One region of the Actinoplanes sp. NPDC051388 genome, then DNA from elsewhere that is predicted to be linked to it. Evidence: riboswitches for the same ligand, from Rfam matches in the RefSeq annotation. Region 1 holds a riboswitch; the other holds the start of a gene.
What was found. A riboswitch is a leader RNA that binds a small molecule or an ion and turns the genes downstream of it on or off. The one in region 1 is predicted to bind ZMP and ZTP.
Positions count from the first base shown of each region.

Region 2: another riboswitch for ZMP and ZTP. It lies ahead of ACZ6TI_RS08365 (glycine hydroxymethyltransferase); the one in region 1 lies ahead of ACZ6TI_RS24020 (bifunctional 5,10-methylenetetrahydrofolate dehydrogenase/5,10-methenyltetrahydrofolate cyclohydrolase).

Region 1 is NZ_JBVJIP010000009.1:263,115-270,562, reverse strand. It holds gene ACZ6TI_RS24045 (glycosyltransferase family 2 protein) at 1-143, shown strand, start outside; gene ACZ6TI_RS24040 (glycosyltransferase family 2 protein) at 185-1,144, shown strand; gene ACZ6TI_RS24035 (glycosyltransferase family 2 protein) at 1,141-2,517, shown strand; gene ACZ6TI_RS24030 (hypothetical protein) at 2,663-4,891, shown strand; gene ACZ6TI_RS24025 (hypothetical protein) at 4,888-5,772, shown strand; ZMP/ZTP riboswitch at 5,779-5,862, shown strand; gene ACZ6TI_RS24020 (bifunctional 5,10-methylenetetrahydrofolate dehydrogenase/5,10-methenyltetrahydrofolate cyclohydrolase) at 5,874-6,740, shown strand; gene ACZ6TI_RS24015 (glycoside hydrolase family 26 protein) at 6,750-7,448, opposite strand, start outside.
Region 2 is NZ_JBVJIP010000003.1:12,928-20,375, forward strand. It holds gene ACZ6TI_RS08355 (discoidin domain-containing protein) at 1-2,244, opposite strand, end outside; gene erm (23S ribosomal RNA methyltransferase Erm) at 2,459-3,235, opposite strand; ZMP/ZTP riboswitch at 3,581-3,672, shown strand; gene ACZ6TI_RS08365 (glycine hydroxymethyltransferase) at 3,709-5,124, shown strand; gene ACZ6TI_RS08370 (isochorismatase family protein) at 5,100-6,437, opposite strand; gene ACZ6TI_RS08375 (hypothetical protein) at 6,558-7,067, shown strand; gene ACZ6TI_RS08380 (metallophosphoesterase family protein) at 7,040-7,448, opposite strand, start outside.

The DNA.
Region 1 (7,448 bases):
CCCTGGCGCCGGCCCGCCGGATCGAGCAGTTCGACCGGAACATCCCCCGCTCCTCGGTCGCGCACGTGAACCGCGGCGCGCTGCAGGAGACCGGTGCCCGCCGTACGGACGACATCAAGCAGCGCCAGCACGCCCAGGACTGACGCTCGTCCCCCGTTCCCGCCCCTGCAAGGAGTCCCCGAAAGTGGAGAACTTCCGTCCCGAGGTCAGCATCGTCATCCCGACGCACAGCGAACAGCGCTGGTCGTCGCTGGTCCGCACCGTCGCCTGCGCCCGGTCGCAGGTCTACACGCCGGCCGAGGTCGTCGTCGTGGTCGACCACAACCCCTCGCTCTACCGCCGGGCCAGGCGGGACCTCGCCGGCGTGACCGTGCTGGAGAACCTCTACGCCAAGGGCGTCTCCGGCAACCGCAACACCGGCGCCTTCCACACCCACACCGCGCTGATCGCGTTCATGGACGACGACGTGATCTCCGAGCCGGACTGGCTCGGCAGCCTCGTCGCGCCGTTCGCCGACCCCAAGGTGGTCGGCACCGGCGGCGGGATCAGCCCGGCGTGGGAGGGGCGGGCGCCGCGCTGGATGCCCGAGGAGTTCCTCTGGGCGGTCGGCGGCTCGTACTCCGGCATGCCCACGGTGACCGCGCCGATCCGCAACGTCTGGTCGGCGAGCATGGTGGTCCGGCGCGAGTCGTTCATGAAGGTGGGCGGCTTCCGCACCGGCTTCGGCAAGGTCGGCGGTCAGAACCGGCCGGAGGACACCGAGCTCTGCATCCGGATGAGCGAGGCGGCCGGCGGCCACTGGATGTTCGTGCCGGAGGCGGTGATCCGGCACGAGGTGCCGGCGATCCGCTCGACCTTCTCGTTCTTCCTGCGCCGCTGCTACGCCGAGGGGCGCGGCAAGGTGCAGATGGCCGGCCTGCACCGCGGCGGCGACAGCCTGGACGCCGAACGCGACTACCTGCGCTCGCTGCCCAAGGCCGTGGCCCGCAACATCGCCGCGGCTTCGCGCGGCGCGGGCGTCTCGCACGCCCTCAAGGCCGGCAGCGTGCTGGCCGGTGTCGCCGCGGCCGGTTTCGGCGGCGCGGTGGAGACCATCTCGATCCGGCGTACGGTGCGCCGCCCGCAGCTGGAGGCCAGCCGATGAGCACCGGAGTCAACGGCCACGTGTGGACGCCCGCCGAGCGCGTCGAGGACGTCCTGATCCGCCCCGAGGTCGAGCCGGCCGGTGGGGTGCTGCCCGCCGCCGTGCACGACGTCGAGATCTCCGACCCGCTGCCCACGATCGCCGGGATCGGCGCGGACGGCCGCCGGGTGCTGCAGGCCTGGATGCTGGTCCGGCTGTTCTCCGAGCCGCTCGGCACGGTGCTGGTGGACGTGCCGCTCACCGGTCTGCGCCCGGCGGACGTGGGCCGGGCGATCAACGCCGAGCTCGGTGTCCAGCTCGCGCCGAGGCTGGCCGGGCTGGGCCTGGCCGCGCTGCCGATCGACGGGGTCACCCCCGCCACCGAGCCGGCCTTCCTGGCCCGCCGCCGCGAGGTGCTGGCCACCGCGCCGCACATCACCGTGGTGATCTGCACCCGGGAACACCCGGAGGCGCTGGCCAACTGCCTGGACAGCCTGCTGGACCAGAAATACCCGGCCTTCCGGGTGCTGGTCGTGGACAACGCGCCGACCAGCGACGCCACCGCCAAGGTGGTCGAGGCGGCCGCCGCGCGCGGCCACGTCGACTACCTGCTCGAGGCGACGCCGGGGCTCTCCTTCGCCCGCAACGCCGCCGTGGCGGCCGCGCCCGGCGAGATTCTGGCCTGGATCGACGACGACGAGCGGGCCGACGAGAACTGGCTGGCCGAGGTCGCCCGCGCGCTCGCCGACCACCCGGAGGCGGACGTCGTCTCCGGCGTGATCGTGCCGGCCGAGCTGGAGACCCGGGCACAGCTGTGGTTCGAGCAGTTCGGCGGGCACAGCAAGGGCCGCGGGTTCAAGCCCGACGTGTTCAGCCCGGCCACCGCGCACATCCAGAGCCCGCTCTACCCGCTGCCGCCGTTCGGCACCGGGGCGAACATGACCTTCCGGCCCGGCGTGATCGAGCGGATCGGCGGCTTCGACGTGGCGCTGGGCGCCGGCACCCCGGCGATGGGATCCGAGGACACCCTGGCGTTCACCCAGGTGCTGGTCGGCGGCGGCACCATCGTCTACCAGCCGAGCGCGGTCACCCGGCACTACCACCGGCGCGACCTCGAGGGCCTGCGCAAACAGATGGTCGGGTACGGCGCGGGGCTGACCGCGGCGTACACCAGCCTGCTGCTGGGCCGGCCGGGGCTGCTGTGGTCGTTGATCAAGCTGGCCCCGGGCGCGCTGCGCGACCTGACCGGCTCGGACAGCCTGCGGGTCGCCACGCTCGAGGAGGACTTCCCGCGCGACCTGCTCACGGCGAACCGCAAGGGGATGCTGGCCGGACCGCGGGCCTACTTCAAGGGCCGCCGGGCGGCTCGGGCGAGGGCGCGCGGCGCCCACTGATCCCTCGAACACCGGACATGTGGCCCCGGAACCGGGCATTCTCGGATCGGGGACACCGATGTCGCGAGACCAGATGCCCGCTGGGGACTGCAGATGCCGATGGACCACCCCGTCCGAGTCCCCCGACGCCGCGGAGGCGCCCGAGATGCCCGACCAGCGATCCGGTGACCGGACCGCGACCGAGGAGGCGCCCGTCGCCGCCGCGGGGACCGACCGTCCGCACGACCACGCCCGCGGCACCGCACCGGTGCCCGGGCGGCGTCCGCGTGGGCGTAAGCAGGCGCGCGGCAGCGTGCGGGTGGCGGACATCCAGACGAGCACCGGCGTGCCGAAGACTCAACTCAAGGTTGAGGGTGAACCTGAAGTAGAGGTTGAAGCTGTCAAGCCGCCGAAAATCGACAATTCGGCCACCCTGGACGAGCTCGTCGGCCGGGCGCTGTCCAAGGCCGTCGCCGAGGTCGCCAAGGCCGACCTGCCGGTGCGGGAACGCGCGGACACCGGGCGCATCGAGCAGCCGAGCCGGGAGCGGCGCAAGGCGCCGCGCGGCGGGCCCTTCGATCTCGGCCACGCGCCCTCCGTGCTGCTGTTCTCCAGCCTCGGTGTGCTGCTCGTGGCGCTCGCCTACACCGGTGGGCGCTCCGGCGCCGCGGGCGCGACCGGCGCCTACTGGATCGGCCAGGTGGTCGTCTTCACGCCGGTCGTGCTGCGCCTGCTGAGCCGCCGGATGGCCGGCGTCGCCGAATCGTTCCTGCTGGTCATGGGACTGGCGGTCAACCAGTACCTGCTGAAGTGGATGTACAGCCCGGACCAGTTCCGGTTCCCCGACGAACTGCAGCACTGGCTCGCCACCACCACGATCATGGAGACCGGCGAGCTGTTCCGGCCCAACCCGGCGCTGCCGCCCGCGGTGCACTTCCCCGGGCTGGCCGAGATGGGCGCGGCGGTGGCCTCGATGACCGGGCTGCCGGTCACCGCTGCGGGCATCATCGTGGCCGGCGTGGCGCACCTGGTCTTCGTCGGCGTGCTGTTCGTCTGCGTGCTGCGGGCCAGCAACTCCCCCGCGGTGGCCGGCGTGGCCTGCGCGACCTACGCCACCGCGCTGCACTACCTGTTCTTCAGCTCGATGTTCCTCTACCAGACCGCCGCGCTGCCGTTCTTCATGCTGGCCGTGTGGGCGGTCCGCCGATGGCGCGTCGAGGGCGGCAAGCCGTTCCTCGTGATCACCGTCGCGTCGGCGGCGATGACCGCGGTCAGCCACCACGTCACCGCCTTCGCGCTGATCGCCACGCTCGGCCTGCTGGGCCTCACCGAGCTGGTCGTGGAGAAGCCGCGGCGCTGGTCCGCGCTGCTGCCGGCGGTGATCGCGCTGGGCGTGACCGCGACCTGGATCCTGCTGGTCGCCACCGACGTGATCGGCTACCTCGAGGAGCCGGTCCAGCAGGTGATCACCACCGTGCAGACTCTGGTGAACGGGCAGCAGAGCGCGGCCTCGGCGAGCGCGCCGGTGTCGATCGCCCAACTGGCGCTGCAGGCCACCGGCCTGATCGGGCTGTTCGTGCTGTTCGTCGCGGTGGGCCGGGACATGGTGACGCGGCAGGACCGGGACACCTGGCGGTGGGCGGCGCTGATCGGCGGCGCGGTGTTCTTCGGCGGCAACGCGGTGCGGTTCCTCGGGCAGAACGGCCCGGAGATCGCCGGCCGGCTGTCCACGTTCACCTACGTGCCGATCTCGATCATCGCGGCCATCGCGCTGGTCCGGGCGGTGCAGATCCTGCCGTCCCGGGACACCGCCGGCCGCCGGCACTGGGTGGCCCCGGCGCTGTCCACCCCGCCGGGGACCGGGCGCAGCCTGGTGATCCGGGTGCTGGCCGGCTCCGCGCTGGTCACCCTGCTGATGATCGGCGCGCGGGCCGGTGGCTGGCCGCCGCTGGGCTCGCTGCTGCCGGGTCCCTATCTGGCGGGCGGGTTCGAGCGGTCGGTGGACGCGTACGGCGTGGACGCCGCCGAGTGGCAACGCGACGTGCTCGGCCCGGGCAACCGGGTCGGCGGCGACGTGACGTCGGTGTCGCTGGCCTCGACCTACGGCCGGCAGGACCCGGTGCGCGAGGTCGGCCCGCTCTACTACGCCGACTCGTGGAGCCTGGCCGACGACGACCTGGTCGCCGACCTGCACCTCAACTATCTGGTGGTGGACCAGCGGCTGAGCACCCAGCTGCCGGAGAGCGACGCGTACTTCGAGAACGACCCGCGGGCCGGCCTCATCACCGAGCCGCTGACCACCCGGCAGCTGGGCAAGTTCGACTCGCTGATCGACGTGGACCGGCTCTACGACAACGGCACGGTCCGGATCTACCGGATGGGAACCGACCAGTGAACGCCACCGAGCTGCGCGCGCGGGCCCTTTCCACGCTCGTCTCCGGCCCCGTGCTGACCGCGATCGCCACCGCCGTGTCGGCGGCCGCCGCGCTCGCCGGGCCGCCGGTGCTGGCCGTGCCGGGCGGGCTGCTGCTCGCCTTCCTGCTGCCGGGCCTGGCGCTGAACGCGCTGATCTTCCGCTACCGCACGCTCAGCGCGGTCGAGCGGACCGTGCTGGCGCCGGCGCTGAGCATGGCCACGATGATCGTCGCCGGGCTGGGCGTCTTCGTGGCCGGCTTCCCGCTGGACCGGATCACCTGGACCCTGGCCACGGCCGGGATCACCCTGGTCGTGCTGCTGCTCGAGGCGGTGCCCGAGCGGGTCTGGCAGGGCGAGGACGAGGACGACGAGGACGGCCCGGCGACCAAGCCGATTCCGGTCATCGGGGACGCCGACCCGCTGCGCAAGCTGCCCGGACCGTTCGCGCCGCGGTCGCCGGAGCAGCGGGTGCCAACCCGCAGGCTGGTCCGGCAGCTGCTGCCGATGCTGCTGGTGGTGGCGGTGCTGGGTGGGGCCGGCTGGCTGTCCTTCCGGAGCTCGGCGGACAGCTACCGGGTCACCGTCACCACGCTCGCCGCCGCGCCGCCCGGTCCGGTGGCCGCGGACGGCACCCGACAGGTCATCGTCACCGCGTCCGGGCTGGTCTCGGCTGACGGGCCGTACACGCTGGTGGTGACGGATCCGGCGGGCACCCGTACCGCGGAAGTGCCGGTCGGGGCCGGCGCCGGCGACCGGAGCGTGACCCTCACCCTGCCCTCCGCCGCCCGGATGACCGTCGGGCTCTACCGGGCGGGCGACTCCGCCGCCTACCGCGCGGTCATCATCGCGGCCACGGAGTAGGTTGGTCTCCTTCAACGCGACTGGCGGCACCGAGGATGGCGATCACCATCGGGGAGCGCGTCGTGGGGGCCGTCCGCCTGGGTGCCCACGGGGAGAAACGCATGTCCGACACCTCCACCGCCCGGCTGCTGCCGGGCGCGCCCGTGGCCAAAGCCGTGCTCGCCGACGTGTCCCGGCGCGCGACCGCCCTGCGCGAGCGCGGCGTCGAGCCCGCCCTGGCGACGATCCTGGTCGGCGACGACTCGGCCAGCGCCGGATACATCCGGATCAAGCAGAAGCAGGCCGCCGAGCTCGGCTTCGTGTCGCCGCACGAGCACCTGCCGGCGTCCGCCACCCAGCAGGATCTGCACCGGGCGATCGCCCGCTTCAACGACGATCCGGCGGTGCACGGCCTGCTGATCCAATACCCGATCCCGGGTCACCTCGACTACGACGCGGCGCTGATGACGGTCGACCCCGACATGGACGTCGACGGCATGCACCCGCTCAACCTCGGCCGGCTCTCCAGCGGGCTGCCCGGACCGGTGCCGTGCACGCCGGCCGGCATCGAGGCGCTGCTCGCGCACTACGAGATCCCGGTCGCCGGGCACGAGGTGGTCATCCTGGGCCGCGGCGCCACCATCGGCCGGCCGCTGGCCATGCTGCTGGCGCAGAAGCGGCCGACCGCGAACGCCGCGGTCACCGTGGTGCACACCGGCGTGCCGGACTGGCAGCGCTACACGCGCCGGGCGGACGTGCTGGTCGCGGCGGCCGGCGTGCCCGGCATCATCCAGCCCGAACACGTGCGGCCGGGCGCGACGGTGGTCGGCGCGGGCGTGCGCTACGAGGGCCGGCGGCTGCTGCCGGACGTGGACGAGTCGGTGGCCGAGGTGGCCGGCGCGATCACCCCGCGGGTCGGCGGCGTCGGCCCGACCACGGTCGCGATGCTGTTCCGCAACGCGGTGGACGCCGCGGAGCGCGCTGTGTGACTGGCCCCCTTACGCCTTGAAGTGCGGGTCGTTCGCCAGCGCCTTGAACGCGGCGAGCGACTCCGCGTCGGTGTCGATCCGCCACTTCTCGTGATAGCCGGGATGCGTGTCGGTGTCGAACCACACCAGCGCGCCGATCGCCGGGTGCTGCTCGACCCAGTTCCCGGCGAGGGTGATCCAGTCGGCCTTGGTGCTGCCGCCACGGTCCACCGAGCCGATCTCGGTGATCATGATCGGCTTCGTCGGCGCGTAGGAGTCGTAGAGCGCCTGGAACAGCCGGCCCGGGACCTCCCGGTGCAGGTTGTAGCCGGACACGCCGACCCAGTCGACCTGGTCGTCGCCCGGGTAGTAGCGGGCCTTGGCGTTCCAGCTCTCCGCCGGGCTGTCGTTCCAGTTCGGGCTCCACACCCAGGACACGTTGTCGGCGCCCTGGTCGGCGAAGATCTTCCGGAGGTGCTTCCACGACCTCACGTAGCCGGACGCGTCGTTGCCGTTCTTGGCGCCGCCCCAGGCGTACCAGCTGCCGTTCATCTCCCAGCCCCAGCGCAGCAGCACCGGCCGGCCGAAACGCCGCAGCTGACGCGCATTGCGCCGGATCAGGTCGTCGTGGTCACCGCGCAGGATCGAGGCGTGGTCGGTGCCCCGCCAGGAGATCATCGGGTACGTGTCGTCCGGCAGCCACGAGATCCGGCGCGGCAGGGTGTCCCG
Region 2 (7,448 bases), on a different contig from region 1:
GTTGAAGACGCTCAGGTAGCCGTCCGCGTCGCTGACCCGCAGGCCGGGCGGGGTGTCCGGGATGCGGCGCCGGGCCATCGCGGCCAGGTCGACGCCGGGTCGCGCATAGGCCTCGATCAGTGTCGGCGAGGGCGGGCCGGTGGCCGCGATCACGGCGGTGGCGGACACCGTGATCGGCCGGCCGGTGTCGTGCGTGACCAGGCCGGCCCGGCCGTCGATGTCCACCCAGCCACCGGACAGCTCGTGGGCGTCGGGCACCACCACCGCGTCGGACCAGGCGACCGCGTCCTCGGACGTCTGGATCACGTATCTGGTCGCGTACGCCGACTCCCAGGAGAGCCGGACCCCCGCGACCGTGACCGGCGAGCCCAGATCGACCGCGAACCAGCTGTCCTGCCGCCCGCGCTCGGTGCGGTCCACCGCCCAGCGGGTCTGCGGATTGCCGTCGGTGGCGTTGTACGCCGGATAGCTCACGTCCGACGACGAAGCCCCGGTCAGCGCGCCCTGTGCCAGATCCGCGCCGGCCTCGTCCAGCACGCTGAACGTCCACAGTGAATAGCCGTACTGATTGGCCGCCTGCCGGCCCTGCATCCGCACATAGCGAGCGGGCCGCGCCTCGAACAGCAGCTCGTCGATGCCGCCGTCGCCGCCGCCGCCCGCGCTGCCGTCGAGCGTGATCGAGCCGGTCGTGCTGGTGAACGTGCGCCGCCCGGTGAGCCCGGGCATGCCCGGCATCTCGAGGTTGAACAGCGACAACGCGCCCTCGTCGGTGCCCACGCCGGTGCTCGCGTAGACCACCGTGCCGGTCGGCAGCGTCGCGTAGGCCGCGTACTCCTCGCCGTAGATGAGCACGGTCGCGGTGGCGTCGACGCCGTCCCGGACACGCTGATAGGCCGCGGTCCAGGTGTCCGACGGCGCCCGCGACGAGGCCGGCAGGAACGCGGCGGCGCGCGTGTCGATCAGCCAGTTGTCGTGTCGCGGCTGCCACAGGAAGTTCACGAAGCCGGTCTTGGTCACCGCCGCGGCGAACGCGTCACCCGATTGGTGCACGGTCAGCCCGAGCTGGTCGCCGAAGTCGCGGGTGCCGCTCGCCCGGGCGAAGAACTGCGGCGCCGACACCGGCTTGGTCGGCCGGCCGCGGTGGCGGTGGAACAGGTAGGAGATGGCGAGCTCGGCGCGGGCCTCCGGCTCGTACTTCTCCTCGCCACTGAACTTGGTCAGGCGAAACTCCGGCGAGTGCCGCAGGTAGGGCTCGAGCCGTCCGGCCAGATCGGCTTCGGCGCGCGCCGCGTCCGGATCGCGCAAAACCTGAGCCAGGTACGCGAGCGGCAGCACGTCCCGCCCATAGAGGTGATATCGATCCGCCACCATCGGCATCACGGTCTCGCCCGCGTCGCTGGCCAGCAGCCGCAGCGTGCGCCACAACTGCTCGCCGTTCGGCTGCCGCAGCAGCACGTCCGGCACCCGCTTGCCGGCCGTCATGAAGTGGATCGCCGCCCGGCCCGCCGTGCGCCACAACTCCGCCTGGTAGTGCGGGTTCACCGATTCGTGGTTCTCCACCACGAACGTGTCGTGCAGGTTGTGCCCCCGGCTCAGGTCCTTGACCACCACGCCGTCGAGCCGCGCCAGGTTGGCCCGGTCGGCGGCCGGCAGCGCGCTCGCGTTGGCCGCCCAGAACAGGAACCGGCCGCGCAACGCGGCGTCGTCCCGCCCCCAGGCCAGCCCCGGCGCGATCGCCTGCGCGTAGACGCCCATCTCCTCGAGCTTGGTGTCACCGAGGTGTCCGCCCGCCGTGCCGTTCGGCGTCCAGTCGCCGCTGAGCGGATCGTCGGCGTACGCCAGCCCGTACGCATAGGAGGCCTGCCCCGACGCGATGGCCGACACCTTCGTGCGGGTGCGGTCGTCCAGGTCGTCCCAGAGCAGCCGGGCGGCGAGCACGAAGTAGAGCTCGAAGGTCGAGTCCCAGAACAGCTGCCGGCCCCAGTCCGAGCCGCCGGCCAGCCGGTTCGTGCCGGCGAACCGCCCGATCGTGGCCAGCGTGTGCTCCTGCAGCGTGCTCTTGCCGACGCCGGCCAGCGCCTCGTCGTAGCCCTCGGCCCGCAGCAGCACCGCGTTGCCCAGCACCGACGCGAACCGGAAGTCGTCCGAACGGTAGGCGCCGGTGGCCGGGTCCCACTGCTGCTCGACCCACCGGGTGTGCAGGTGCAGCAGCCGGTGATAGGTGGCCGCGACGGGGTCGTCCACCGGCCGCGCCCAGAGTCCGGCGGGCCGCCGGGCCGGGATCGGGACGGCGAGTGCCCCGCTTAGCGCCAAGAAATGGCGACGGGACAGCGGCGCCATCGAACCTCCACGGGGACCTGCGGACGTGCCGACAATCAGTATCCGGTCGGGCCGCCTCACGACAAATGGTGTGATGGCGACCGACACCCCGCTGTTACGTTCCATCCGCCGGAAACGTTCAAGTGATCAGCCGGAAGAGGTTCAGCCACTGCTCCGGCCACACCACGCCGACCGGCGCCTCGGCGGAGAGCCGGTTCGCCCGGAATGCCGCGGTGACCCGCCGGTTGCCGTAGCGCCGGGACAGGGACGCGGCCAGCGAGCCGCCGACGCCGGTGAAGCCGCACTCCACGAACGACCGGAACTCCGCCATCGCCGACGGCGTGACCAGCGGAAAGTCGCGGTGGACCAGGCGCAGCAGGCCGGCGTCGACCCGGGGGACCGGGCGGAAGGCGGTGCGGGGGATCCGGCCCGCCAGCTCCCACGAGTGGGTGGGCCAGGTGCTGATCGTCAGGCGGGTCCAGCGGCCGTAGTCGCCGGTCCGCTTGCGGGCGTATTCCAGCTGTGTGACCAGGGTGGCGTGACGCAGGGTCGCCGATCCGAGGCACCAGGACACCACCCCGGAGGTGAGCGCGTAGGGGATGTTGCCCACCACCGCGAAGGAGGACGTGGGCGGGTCCTCGCGGAGGAAGTCGGCGATGCGCACGTCGAGAGCGGGGTGCGACGGCAGCGCGGCGGCGACCGCGGGATCGACCTCGAAGGCGACCACCCGGCCCGCCCGCGCCAGCAACAGTGAGGTCAGGTGGCCGCGGCCGGCGCCCACCTCGTACACGAGATCGTCGGGTTCGAGATCGGCCGCCGCGACCACCTGACGCAGGGCAGCGGTGGAGGAGAGGAAGTTCTGACCGTACGCACGACGGGCGCGGGAATGCGCACGTCGCGGAGAAGAGGGCGCCATGACCATGGTCCTGTCCGCCGTCGCGAGGACGCGAAGGCAAGAACGGAAGAGGACACGTAGGCCCTGGCGGGCTCAGGCGAAAGGAGCTAGGCGACCAGGGCCGGACGCCGGTCGCGCAGACGGATCGAAGACAGCGGTCCGCGCGCGGGCGTCACGAGCCCGGCGAGCAGAGCGTGCGTCGTGATCATCCCGCGACCCTACTGAACGGCCGTCCCGGCGTACCAGTGAATTAAGAGCCGGTGTGCCGCGCGGCCTGCCGCAGATCGAGATCCTCGATGCCGATCGCGACGATGAGCAGGATCTCGACACCGTTCATGTTGATCACCGTGAGGGCTGAGTATGCTTGCCGCGGGCCGTGACTGGCGTGTTCGGATGGGTCAACCATCGTGGAGCGGTCCCGTCATCGACGACGACTGCCGTGCGCCTGGGCCTCTTGATCCGTGCTGAGTTTGCCGAGAAGCGCAGGAGGTCCGATGAACGCCGAGTCCAATGCTTTCCGCTCCGCCCTCGAAGTCGTCCGCCAGGTCGAGCCCCGCATCGCCGACGCGATCGCCAAGGAGCTGCACGACCAGCGCGAGTCGCTCAAGCTGATCGCCAGCGAAAACTACGCATCGCCCGCCGTGCTGCTGGCGATGGGCAACTGGCTCAGCGACAAATACGCCGAAGGCACCATCGGCCGCCGGTTCTATGCCGGCTGCCAGAACGTGGACACCGTCGAGTCGGTCGCCACCGAGCACGCCCGCGAGCTGTTCGGCGCGCAATACGCGTATGTCCAGCCGCACTCCGGCATCGACGCCAACCTGGTGGCCTACTGGGCGATCCTGGCCGACCGGGTCGAGGTGCCCCATCTCAAGAAGTTCGAGAAGCGGCAGGTCAACGATCTGACCGACGCCGAGTGGGCAGAGCTGCGGGCGGCCTTCGGCAACCAGCGGATGCTCGGCATGTCGCTGGACGCCGGCGGCCACCTGACGCACGGCTTCCGGCCGAACATCAGCGGCAAGATGTTCGACCAGCGCAGTTATGGCGTGGACCCGGCGACCGGGCAGATCGACTACGACGCACTGCGGGCCACGGCGCGCGAGTTCAAGCCGCTGGTGATCGTCGGTGGTTACTCCGCGTACCCCCGCAAGGTGAATTTCCGCGTCATGCGCGAGATCGCCGACGAGGTCGGCGCGACCTTCATGGTTGATATGGCCCACTTCGCCGGTCTTGTCGCGGGCAAGGTCTTCACCGGGGACTTCGACCCGATCCCGCACGCGCACATTGTCACCACCACCACGCACAAGAGCCTGCGCGGCCCGCGCGGCGGCGCGGTGCTCTGCGGTCCCGAGCTCTCCGACCAGGTCGATCGCGGCTGCCCGATGGTCCTCGGCGGCCCGCTCGCGCACGTCATGGCGGCCAAGGCGATCGCGTTCGCCGAGGCGCGTCAGCCGTCCTTCGCGGATTATGCGCAGCGCATCGTCGACAACTCCCAGGCGCTCGCGGCCGGCCTGCTCGCCCGCGGCGCGACCCTGGTCAGCGGCGGCACCGACAACCACCTGGTGCTGATCGACGTCGACAAGTACGGCCTCACCGGCCGCCAGGCCGAGCAGGCGCTGCTCGACTCCGGCATCGTCACCAACCGCAACGCGATCCCGTCCGACCCGAACGGCGCCTGGTACACCTCCGGCATCCGGATCGGCACCCCGGCGCTGACCTCGCGCGGCCTCGGCACCGGCGAGATGGACCAGATCGCCGAGCTGATGCACACGGTGCTGTCGCAGACCACGCCCTCGCCGACCTCGAAGGCGAAGTTCACCCTCGACCCGGCCGTGTCCGACCGGGTCAGCAAGCAGGCCACCGAGCTGCTCGCCGACTACCCGCTCTATCCCTCGGTCGACCTGGGGTAGTTCGTCAGGAAGGCGTCGACCGCGGCCACGAACTCGGCCGGTTGGTCGCGGTGGACGTGATGCCCGGCCGCGATCGTGACCAGGGTGGCGGCCGGCATGTGATCCCGCAGCTCAGCGTGCAGGTGCTGCGGGATCTGGCTGTCCGGGCCGCCGCCGATGATCAGCGTCGGCACGGTGACCGACGAGGCGTTCTCCCAGCCGGCCGGGTCGGGGTCGTCGAGCTGGGCCCGGATCGCGTTGACCGCGGCGAAGTCGAACGGCGTCGGCTCGTCCGGCGGGGGGAGCGGCGGACGCTCGAGGTCGCCCGGCCGCAGGATCGGCGCGTCCTCGAGCACGAGGTGGCTGAGCCGGTCCGGCGCGGCCTGCCCCACCAGCATGGCGACCACGCCGCCCATCGAATGGCCGGCCAGCGCGCAGCGCTCGAGGCCGGCGGCCTCCAGGTAGGCCAGCACGTCGTCGCGCATCAGCTCGAAGGAGTAGTGCCCGGGGTGCGGGCTCCGGCCGTGTCCGCGCAGGTCGAGAACGTGCACGCGATGCTTCTCGGCCAGCGCGGGCAGCACCGGCCGCCAGTCGCGGCCATCGCCGCCGAGCCCGTGCAGCAGCACCAGCGGCGGCGCGTCCAGCTCGCCGACGACCTCGAAGGCGGTCATCGGCGCCCGGATCAGCGAGATCACCTCGTCGGTGGTGCGGACGTCGCCGAAGGTCCGGTAGATCGTGTAGAGCGCCGCGTTGTGGTCCTCGTCGCGGCGGGCCGCGTTCGCGTCGGCAACCATGATCACCCGGTAGCCGATCGTGCGGGCGTCCCGAGCGGAGGACTCGCAGCACACGTTGGTCACCGTGCCGGTGATCAGCACCGTGTCGATGCCGCGCTCTTCCAGCAGGCCGGGGAGCGGCGACTTGCCGGGGAAGAAGGCGCTCGCCGCGAACTTCTCCAGCACCAGATCGGCGTCGTGCACCTCGAACTCGTGCCACAGCCGCGACCGCAGCGGGCCCTCGCCGCCGCTGGTGCGGAACGCCTCGGCGAACCCGGGCCCGAAGAAGTCCTCGGCCAGCGCCGAAGGCTCACCCGCCCCGGGCAGCACCCAGGCGACCGTGCCACCCGCCGCGCGCAGTTCGGCGGCGAGCCGGGCGATGTTCGGCACGATGCCCCGGACATATCCGAACTCCTCCGCGAAGAACGGCACCATGTCGACCACCACCAGGGCGGTGCGCTCCGGCACGAGCGACGTGAAGGCGTGCCGCCGCCCGCGCCGCGACTCCTGCCGCCGGTACTCCCGATCCTCGATCCGCCAGGCGTGCATCGTGCGTTCCATGCCGCCCAAGCTATCGGCGAGCGGCCGTCCGCGGGCCCCCGCGAGGGTGAGTTTCGCGCCGAGCGGACGGTGGGTACGAGACCGTGTCCAGGACTGACGGCGACTGTGTGAGGATCAGACGTGTTCCCTGACGAGCGTTGGAATGCGCGGGACCGTCATCTCGACGACCGCGAACGCGAGCTGGAGAGTCGTGACCGGTTGCTGGACGCCCGGCAGGAGCGGCTGGCCGGCGTCGAGCGTGACCTGGCCGCGCGCCAGGAGGTGCTGCACGCGCGGGAGGCCCTGGTCGCCGAGCGGGAGGTCGCGGCCGAGAAACGCGAACGCGAGGGCAACAAACGGGACTCTCTGGCGGACACCCGGGAGGCGCACGCCACCGCCCGCGAGCGGGTCCTCGATCAGCGCGAGGCCGGCGAGTTCAGCGAGCCGGTCGATCTGAGCAACCGGGTCGAGGAGGCGTTCGCCCGCGAGGTCTCCCGGATGGACCGCAGCGACGCCTTCCTGGAGCGCTCCCGGGCGGCGGTGAAGCGCGCCCAGGACCGGCTCAACACCCTGCGCGCGGCGCGGTCACAGACGCCCCCCGAGGATCAGGCGCCACCGGAAGATCAGGCGCCGCCCGAAGATCGGGATTGAGCCGGGAGTCGGTGCAGCGTCACGTCCCGGAGCGCGCCGGAGGCCAGGGTCGCCGTCAGATAGGTCGCGAACGGCTGGCTGCGCCGATCGGTGGGCGAGCCGGGGTTGAGCAGGCGCAGCCCGGTCGGCGCCACCGAATCCCACGGGATGTGCGAGTGTCCGAAAACGAGCACGTCGGTGTCGGGGTAGGCCGCCGCGCACCGCGCCTCCCGCCCGGTCTTCGCGCCGGTCTCGTGCACCACCGCGAAGCGCACCCCGTCGAGCACCTCGTGGGCGACCAGCGGCAGCCGGGCCCGCAGCGCCGGGCCGTCGTTGTTGCCGTACACCGCGATCAGGCGCCGCGCCCGGGCGGACAACGCGTCCAGGGTGGCCACGTCGACC